3 regions of the Dictyobacter halimunensis genome follow, and region 3 is predicted to be linked to each of the others. Evidence: a T-box and tRNA genes for the amino acid it is inferred to sense, from the RefSeq annotation. Region 3 holds a T-box; the other regions hold tRNA genes.
The links. A T-box is a leader RNA that pairs with one kind of tRNA and senses whether it is charged. The one in region 3 lies ahead of leuS (leucine--tRNA ligase), so its partner is inferred to be a tRNA-Leu.
Positions count from the first base shown of each region.

Region 1: it has a tRNA-Leu gene. The T-box ahead of leuS (leucine--tRNA ligase) is inferred to sense a tRNA for this amino acid. The anticodon was not compared.
Region 2: it has a tRNA-Leu gene. The T-box ahead of leuS (leucine--tRNA ligase) is inferred to sense a tRNA for this amino acid. The anticodon was not compared.

Region 1 covers NZ_BSRI01000002.1:2,192,877-2,196,159, reverse strand. The annotation lists gene AABA21_RS23190 (methyl-accepting chemotaxis protein) at 1-406, shown strand, start outside; gene AABA21_RS23185 (response regulator) at 598-969, opposite strand; tRNA gene AABA21_RS23180 (tRNA-Val) at 1,264-1,337, opposite strand; tRNA gene AABA21_RS23175 (tRNA-Leu) at 1,408-1,487, opposite strand; gene AABA21_RS23170 (hypothetical protein) at 1,549-2,844, opposite strand.
Region 2 covers NZ_BSRI01000002.1:2,228,591-2,231,873, reverse strand. The annotation lists gene tig (trigger factor) at 1-1,109, opposite strand, end outside; tRNA gene AABA21_RS23360 (tRNA-Gly) at 1,448-1,522, opposite strand; tRNA gene AABA21_RS23355 (tRNA-Leu) at 1,557-1,639, opposite strand; gene AABA21_RS23350 (serine/threonine protein kinase) at 2,221-3,283, opposite strand, start outside.
Region 3 covers NZ_BSRI01000001.1:2,096,884-2,100,166, forward strand. The annotation lists gene AABA21_RS08360 (SIS domain-containing protein) at 1-235, opposite strand, end outside; T-box leader at 878-1,136, shown strand; gene leuS (leucine--tRNA ligase) at 1,234-3,283, shown strand, end outside.

The sequences.
Region 1 (3,283 bases), on a different contig from region 3:
ACAGAGCGCCAACAATGCGCTCAAACGGGCGAATAAAGCGGAGAAGCTGGCCGCGATGGAGCATGAGATCGCTGAATACGAGCGCAACAATGCCATGCAGAAGCGCCAGTTAGAGCAGAGCATTAAATACCTGGTCGATACACAGCGCCAGGTCGCCAATGGAGACTTTACCGTCCGCGTCCCCATCACGCAGAACAATGTCCTCCGGCCCGTCGCCATCTCATTCAACAATCTTCTTACCCGCTTCCAACGCTATCAGCGCGAGGCCAGGGAACTTGAACGCATTCGTGAGAATATGCCCCTGGTCATCCAGGCCATTCGCGAAGCTAAGATGACCGGGCGTGTCCCCCATGTAGGGCGTACCGGCACCGTCATCGACGCTATACTGATAGAGCTAAATAAATGAGTAAAGATTGGCTTTTCTTATAGAAAATGAGATAGAGGAGTGTGCGTCATATTTTTGCGAGAAGAAGGGGACAAGAAATAAGGATGTGTCCTCGCCAACGAGGAAGTAGCCAGGCATAGTCGTCGAGTTACAAGGACCCTGTTTTTGTGTTCCAAACACACTGTGCGTGGGTCAGCAAGGATCTTATACCTCTACATGGGTAGAGCTACTTCACTTAATGCAAATACCTGCCTAACTGTTGCTATCAGGTCGTCTATATCAAAGGGTTTATACACGACTGGGATGCCTTGCAAAGACAAGTATTGTCTTTCTACTGCTATTGCATCTGTAGTACACACGATAACCGGAATGCACGATGTGGGACAATGCGTTTTGAGCATCTGTAACATTGACCACCCTACATTTTTGCAATTAAAGATGAACTCGATGATGATAAGGTCTGGTTTTATGACCTCTACATCCTGGGCTTTTTGTATTGGGCAGGGCAAGAGAATGGCTTCATACCCCTCATCTTCCAATAGTTCGCGAAACAACTTGAGAACGCATTGGGCTTCGTCAATCACGAGTATTCTTTTCCTCATCGTTTTTCTCTCAGCCAATGACTGTGTATCGCTCTACAATATATGTACCTTTATTATTTGAACACGTATAGATACAGTCATTGGTTGAAGATTCACGTTAACAACTTGAGGAAGATGCAACCACCTTGCCGATGACTACTTTCACCTGCTTGATACAGTACAATAAAGGAGAAAAAATCAGTCGTTTTGACGAATCAGCCGTTCTCACATAGCAAAAAGCCCACCCATAGCTTTTCTAGTTGCTTGCTATGAATGGGCCTGCCAGGCGGATTCAGGTGGGCGATTAGGGATTCGAACCCCAGACCTACTGTGTGTAAAACAGTCGCTCTAACCAACTGAGCTAATCGCCCGTGTGTAAGTCTCGCAGATAAAGATTGCGCATCCGATCTGATTGCTCTTTTCGGATGTTGTTTGATCAGGTGCCCTCGAGTGGACTCGAACCACCACGCCTCTCGGCACAGCCCCTCAAGCTGCTGCGTATACCATTCCGCCACGAGGGCATTACTGCGCGACTACGTGGACTATATTAACACTGATGATGCTATTTTGTCAACAGTTTTTTTAGGCATTTTCGGGGTTGCCGTCAAATCGTTTCAGGTACCTTCCCTCTTTATTTCTGGCTTTTACCGGGGCTCCACCCGGCAGAGTTATAGCAGTGATTCGGATGAGCTTGAGCATTTCGGTAGTACTGCCGTTGGGGTTTCCTATAGCTATTGATGGCAACTTCTCGGTGGTGCTTTCTCCGCGCGATGGATAGCTCGCCGCGCCATCGTGGTTCGGCAGGTATGGTGTGAGAGGGACCGATCCGATGGTGGCCAGCATGGGTGTGGGTGGGACTCCTTCTAGTTTGATCAGCATGGGTGTGGGCGGCACAGGTACTAGTTTTTCGGTGGTGGTATGGCGTGACACCTCGACTGGAGCGGTACTGGTTCGGAGTTTGGTCCCTGAGACGGCGATGATGCGGCGATGGCGCAGCCTGAGACCGGAATAGGCCAGCAGAATGGAGAGCAGCATAACGCCCCCAATGAGCAGCGGTTGCTGCAGGTCGGATGGCTCATCTGGCCGGATGACTGGATTTATCACTTCCCGAGTGTTCTGTAGCGGAACTCGCTGTGGGCCGCTGGTTTGATTGCTGGTTTCTGCCTCTTGATCGAGCCAGGGGTGGTGGCGCTTTTCGCTGGCTCGTTGCTCCCAGTTCTGTTCGTTGCCGATTGGCAGGTAGGCACGTGTCTGGGGGGTAGGCTGCGCAGTGGGAGCGGCCTGGGGATGTATCGGCGCATCTGGTAGAGATGGTGCTTCATTGCGATAGCGGGCCATCAGGGTGACCACTTTGTAGGCCCAGCTGCCAGAGCCAGAGGTGCCAACATAGGGGCCGCTGATGCTGTAGACGGTGGTGGCTCCCTGCCCGATATACCGGTTGTGGAGCAGGTTGAACCATTCGGTTATCGCTGCCGCATAGGATGGATAGACGGTGTAGCCGTCATAGGCCACGGGATATGTGCCGTTGCCGCGCACACTACCGGGATTGCGATCTCCCAATCCTACGCCGGCCATGCCGTCATTTGTTTCGGCCCACCAGACCGCCAGGGCGAAGGCGTCATCAATATGGGTGGCGCGTGAGGCGCGCTCGATGAGGGCTCCGGTCCCCACCATGGGGCTGCCCGCCTGCGCGAAAATATGATCTACGGCGGCGGCCGAAAGCGAGGGTCCTCCAGTTACCTGTATATCCGCCGCCTTACCGTTCTCTAGTGTCTGCCAGAGGAATCCTGTTATCCCACCAGCTACGATAAGGAACGAACTGAACGCAAATAATAGATGAGTTTTTTGCCGACTACGTTGCCTGATTAAGCTTGTCATACGAAATACCAACCTTAACTCTACTACAAACATTTGCTAGAGATATTATAAACAGATGCATAAAATAATAGTTTGCCAGGAGTGCATTTTCGTGAACGAGAAATGTAATATAATTCGTTGATAGTAGATATGAGTATGTGTATAATATGCCTGCACCCCGCTTCCTCCGGAGGAAGCGGGGTGCAGGGTCCTCCCTGCCGGGGGTGTTCCCACCCCCGGCAGGAGGGCTAGCCGACCTCCTGCACCTCCCGCATGTAGAGGGATGATAGTACTTATGCTTGTGCAGGTTTTACTTTGTGACAATATTTTACGTCAAATTATGTGTATGATTCTCAACAGGAACAGTCATATAAGTAGTGGGGGTGTGAGCAATTGAATTGGAACAGGCCTCAGGAATTTAGGGTGTAATCTACCGTCCTAGTAGGTAGTAGGTCCTAAG
Region 2 (3,283 bases), on a different contig from region 3:
TCGTTAGCGATCTGCTCCTGGACCAGCTGGCGCTTGATGCGATCTTCAGCCTCAGGGCGCAGCTCCTGACGATATTCCTCAGGAGTTTTGTTGACCATCTTCAGGTACTGGGCCATGTTGAGGTGCTGCTGCTCGAGCATGTGACCAAACTGGTGCTCCATCTCGGCTACTTCCTCATCGATCAGTACCGGGTGGATCGAAAACTCGGTCTGATCAACAATGGCCTTCATGGCGGTCTCGCGCAGTTCCTCGTTAATTGTGCGTTTCTTGCGCTCCAGGGTGTTGTCGCTGACCGCTTTACGCAGGTCCTCCATGTTATCGAACTGGTCGTCGCTTACTTTTTTCGCGAACTCGTCATCCAGTGCGGGAACCTGCTTGGCCTCAACCGTATTGACGGTTACTTCGTAGTTCGCTTCTTTTCCAGCCAGCTTCTCGTTGCTGTAATCCTCAGGGATGGTGGTGGTAAAAGATTTGCTCTCGCCGGCCTTCATGCCGATGAGATGCTCGTCCATGCCGGAAAACAGGCCGTGGCGCTCATCATTGGTAATCTCAAAGGTGTTATCTTTGAGATCCGAGATCTGCTGATCACCCGAGGTCAGCTTCAGGTCAGCCTTAATGCGATCGCCGTATTCTACAGGGCGTTCAACGCTCTCCCACTCGGCCAGGCGATTCTGAAATGACTCGATCTCCTGCTCAACCTCTTCTGAGGTTACTGCGGCCTCTTCGCGGTCAAAATGCATGGATTTATAATCGGGCAACTTGACCGGGGTAATGATGGGGACTGTCAGGCTGAAGTGGTAGTCCTGGCCCATCTCGAAGACCGGGGCATCCAGTTTCGGCTGGGTGATCGGAGTGAGATCATTTTCTTTCAGAGCGTTACGATAGGCCTCTGAGATCAGGTCATCCAGACCCTCTTGATAGATATACTCTTTACCTACACGGCGTTCCAGAATGGCGCGGGGTGCTTTGCCACGGCGGAAGCCTTGTATATCAACTTGCTTAACCAATTTGCGATATGCTTTATCGGAAGCCTTTTGCATCTCGTCCCATGTCACATCTACATTCAGGACGGCCTCACTTGTTGGTAACTTTTCTACAGAGACCTTCACATTTCCTCCAACAGGTTTTCTTTATTGTATTCGTGTCACTTGACAGTGTTTAACTTTGCTGCAAAGCTGCTTTTCACTTCTGCTCCGCCACACCGACTATACAAGCATCATGCATGTGTCACGCATTTGAGAGTAGGAAAAGCACATTGAAAATAGACTACGGGAAGCGCAGGGGGGAATCACTACCATAGACCACCCCACAGCAGAAGCTTGCATAAAACCGCATTCACCAACTATCTGTATACGTTACAAACGCGTTGTATTCTACGTCTGATGCAGGTTGCATGTGCGCTTACCATAGAGGGCAGCCTTGCGGATGCCCTCTGTCATAGATAAGTTGGAGCGGGAGACGGGATTCGAACCCGCGACATCTTCCTTGGCAAGGAAGTGCTCTACCACTGAGCCACTCCCGCTTAACTGCGTTTACCATTATAATACATTTGCAAGTGGGCGGTGAGAGACTCGAACTCTCACGGTTCATCACCAACAGATCCTAAGTCTGCCCTGTCTACCAGTTTCAGCAACCGCCCATGTACTTAACGGATAAGAGACAATGGTCTCCACTTGTGGATAATACATCAGTAGCTCACCTGATGTCAAGATAATTTTGGCTGTATTCCGTTCGGATTACTCTTATTCCGGCGCATTGCCGCTGTAACCCGTGGCCCCAAGATTCTTCTATCTTTATATGTTCTTTCCTTTCCTTATAAATGAAGGAGGATGGTGCAGGTGTGCCGGAGAGGTGGGCGCCCCCGCACGGGCGGCCGCATGCGCGGCCGCACTTTTATTTTTTGTTGGGTGCGGCAGGCGCTAGACGCGCCTGCCGCACCCAACATTTAACCTGTGACGAGCGAGGGCACAATGGCGGCTAGGGCCAGGCACACCTAATGACCGCGCCTTTTTTGAGGCGTGCGTGCAACATCACGGATAGGAGCGAATGCCACCGCACGAGTAGCCCCAGCATTTTTATTTGTGTGGCGGTGCAATCGGTGCGCTTTGCGCACCGATTGCACCGCCACACAAATAAAAACCTTCTGAGCGCCGTAGGCGCGTAGAGTCAGGAGCCGGAGGCACCAATGCACGCTCTTCGAGCGCCTGCCCAGCGCCAGTGCTACTTCCCTTGATAGGGCATAGCCGTCCAATCCCCATAGTCCTGGGGATTGGACTGGGTGGCGCTATTATTATAGATACTAAAGCTTCTGCCCGCGAGCTGATCTCCTGTGTTGGTGGTGCCCAGGAATTTGATGATCTGGCCCGAGGTCAGGGCGACTGTGATGTCGATGTTGCCTGCTTTACTGACCGTGCCGGTGAATGGACCCCGCTGCCCATCTGTAACGAATTGGCCTGAGATCTGGCCGCTGGGCGTTTCTTTGATGTACAGGAATTGGAAGGATCGGTTGCCCAGGCTCAGACCGACATGGTTCATGGTTCCGGTATAGCAGGAAGCCAGGATGGTACCATCGTTGGCAGCAGGCGAAATGGCATACTGACTTTTACAGGCAAATACCGGCGATGGCGTGGCGGTTGGTTGGACACGCTGGATGATCGGCGTACTGACGACAGGATGACTCTGACGCTTCCAGATGTGGGTAGCCAGCAAGAGGTCCGTGAGCCCGGCAATCAGGATCAGGGCCAGCAGGACGAGCAGGATTTTCTTGCGTGTGGGCGCCTTCTTATTTACATGACCATAGGTTCTGCGCACCCTGAGTCTGGGCAATGGACGCGCATTGGCTGTGGGTCTCTGCGTGCCGACCAGCTGTTTCGCCGTAGACAAAACGGCGATGTCCTGCTGGGAGAGTTCAAGCCGGGTGGAGTCCAACATCTTTGTGCTCGGGTCCGCTACGGTAGGATCGGGCGCTATGATCGCGATGCTCAGCGCCTGCCAGAACGCCTCGATCGAGGCATAACGGTCCTCTACACGCAGACTCATGGCCTTCGCGATCACGTTAGAAATATTGGGGCTGATCGCGGGGCAGATTGCGTGCGCGGACTTTAAGGGATCGATCTGCCTCTGATCCATGGTGCGCGTCAGCGCATCGGTTGGGACCTTGCCCGTCAGTAAGGTGTAAATAGTCGCACCCAGAGCGTAGATGTCGGTGCGACTATTGGTCCCCTGACCATACTGCTCTGGGGCCGCGTAGCCGGGCGTTCCGTAGCGAAAGACGCTGGTCGTT
Region 3 (3,283 bases):
CATACAGTGTATGTACGGATGGCGCAGCCAGCGCGACCGGATAGCGACCCATTGTCTCCCAGGCATAATTAGCATAGGTCGCCGCGTGATCCGATGAACCACGGGCCGCGATCAAAATATAATCAAATGCCGGCAACTGCGCCACAATCTGCTGGATGTGCCGCGTCTCCTTATCCAATAGCCCCGCAATAACCTCGGGCTGACTCAGGATCTCCTGCTCTAACAATGATGACATCTGTAATCCCTTTTATAATTGAAAATGAACGGCGAATATGGACGTGCGTCGACGGGAAATCGGCCACAAGGGCCGAACCTACGGTTTGGGTTTACCCTATATCTGTCTTCCTTTTACGATTCATTTTGCTTTTTCTTACTATACCATATTTTCTGGTATAGTGGTCTAGACGACTTGATCACCTTATTACCTCATATTTTCCCGTACGCCGTTTTACCATGCAAAACAATAATAAAGGTGATCACACCGTAGGTTCGGCCCTCGCGGCCAATACTTTCAATTTTAGAGCAAGCAACAAGAAAAGAGACAAGAGTACGTGCGGGGCTTGCCCCCGCTTGCTTCCTCGCCGCGCGAAAAAGCAACAAACATGATGTGGTGCATCACATGCAATCGTCCTTGATCGCTTTGAGGTGCCTTTCCTTTTGGGGTGCAAAGAAGCGGGGGCAAGCCCCGCACGTACTGTGGTCGTTTTTCTTCATGCCTTTTCTTAAGTTGAACGTATGGGTCCTCGCGGCCGATTTCCCTTGATGCATGTCCATGTCGGCCGTGGAGCGGCCCTCTCGGCCGATTTTTCGTTGATCGGGTATATCTATTGACAAAGCACAACATATTGGGTAATTTATGCGTATAAAGAAGAATAGCAGTGTGGCATTGAACAAGGAAAGTAGGGTTGTTGGGGATTGCAGAGAGTCGGCGGCTGGTGAGAGCCGATATCTGAGGCAACCTGAAGCTCCCTTGTGAGCCGTGCCGGTGAAACATTCCGCAGGATAAAAGTAGCTGGTTCCGGGTACTCCCGTTATAGGGTTCGGGTGTGTTGGCACCCAAAAGGCCGTCGTCGCGAGACGATGGTGAACAAGGTGGTACCGCGAAAGTGGGTTTGTGCGCACTTTTCGCCCTTGCCAGGGCGGAGGGCGCTTTTTTGATGCCTGCATTGCGGCCGCATCACTGATCCCTGTCCTCCGCGCAATGTTCTCTCTACGTTCATTAAGGAGGATCTTGTGTCTGAAGCGAGATTTCCCGCCGCTGTTACTGGCGCAGCATCAACTTCTACCGAAGCCGCCGCTGAGCAGGCTGTTAGGCGTATTCGCGCTCCCCGCTATGATTTTGCCCGCTTTGAAGCTAAGTGGCGTGCCCGTTGGGAAGAGCAGAAGATCTATCAGGTAGACCTGCGGCAGGCGCCACGCCCCTACTACAATTTGATGATGTTTCCCTATCCCTCCGCCGAGGGCCTGCACGTGGGCAATTTTTATTCCTATGTGGGCTCGGATCTGCATGGTCGCTTGATGGCGATGCAGGGCCACTCCGTCTTTGAGCCGATCGGTTTTGATGCCTTTGGCATCCATAGCGAGAACTTCGCTATCAAGCGTGGCATCCATCCGCGCATTCTGACGGCCCATAACGTTGAGCATTTCCGTGAGCAACAATTGAAGCGTATGGGCAATCGCTTTGACTGGTCGCATGAGCTGAATACCACTGATCCTGATTATTACCGTTGGACGCAGTGGATCTTTGTGCAGCTGTTTAAGGGTGGACTGGCCGAGCGTAAGGCCGCGCCCGTCAACTGGTGTCCCCATGATAAAACCGTGCTGGCCGATGAGCAGGTAATCAATGGCCATTGCGAGCGCTGCGACTCTATCGTTGAGCGGCGCTGGCTGGAGCAGTGGTTTCTGAAGCTGACCAATTACGCGGGACGCCTGCTGGACAACCTGGATAGCCTGGACTGGAGTGAGCGTGTGAAGGCCAGCCAGCGCAACTGGATCGGTCGTTCGCAGGGGCTGGAGTTCCGCATGGAGATCGAGGGGAAGCCTGGTAGTTATGTCGAGGTCTATACGACGCGGCCCGATACCATCTCTGGCATGACCTTTGTGGCGCTGGCCCCTCATCACGCGCTGGTGACTGAAATTACGGCTCCCGCTTATCGCGATCGCGTCAGGGCATACCAGGAGACGGTGAACAGCCTGCGCACGCAGCAGGAGCAGACGATGACCGGCGCCTTTACGGGCGCGTATGCCATTCATCCGTTCTCGGGTGAGCGCATTCCAATCTGGATCGCTGATTTTGTGCTGGAAGGCTATGGGGCTGGTGCCGTGATGGGTGTGCCGGCGCACGATGAGCGTGACTTCACCTTTGCGCGCCAGGAGGACCTGCCGGTACGTGTGGTGGTGCAGCCCTCTTCGGGGCCGGCAATCGATGCCGCGACCATGACAGAGGCGTTCACGCAGGCGGGCGTGCTGGTGGACTCGGGCGCGTATACTGGCATGTCCTCGATACAGGCCCAGGAGGCCATCAGCGATTGGTTTGAGCAGCGGCCCCTGGGAAGGCGCAGCGTAAAATATCGCCTGCGCGACTGGCTGATCAGCCGCCAGCGCTACTGGGGACCGCCCATCCCGATCATCTATTGTCCTGAGCACGGAGCGGTGCCGGTCCCCGAGGACCAGCTGCCGGTAGTGCTGCCAGACGTGGAGCAGTGGATGCCAACCGGCACCGGTGTCTCTCCTCTGGCCGCCATCGAGGATTTCGTCAACACCACCTGTCCTGTTTGCGGCCAGCCGGCCCGGCGCGAGATCGATGTCAGCGATAACTTCCTGGATTCCGCCTGGTACTACCTGCGCTATCCCTCTTCAGATGATCAGCAGCAGGCCTGGAATCCCGAGATGACGAGGCGCTGGCTGCCGGTGGATATGTGCATTGGGGGCGCCGACCATAGCGTGCTGCACCTGATGTATGTACGCTTCATCGCCATGGCCCTGCACGATCTGGGTCTGCTGGATTTTAGCGAGCCGTTCCGGCGCTTTCGCGCCAACGGCACCATTACCCGTGATGGTGCCAAGATCTCCAAGTCGCGCGGTAATATGATCAATCCCGATCACTACGTCGAGCACCTGGGCGCGGACGCCTTCCGCATGTACCTGATGTTCATGGGACCCTACGAGGCCGATGGCGATTTCAGCGATCGCAATATCGGTGGCGTGGTGCGCTTCCTGGATCGTGTCTGGCAGCTGGTACAGCAGCACCGGCAGTTGACCGCGGCCCAACAATCGGTGACGC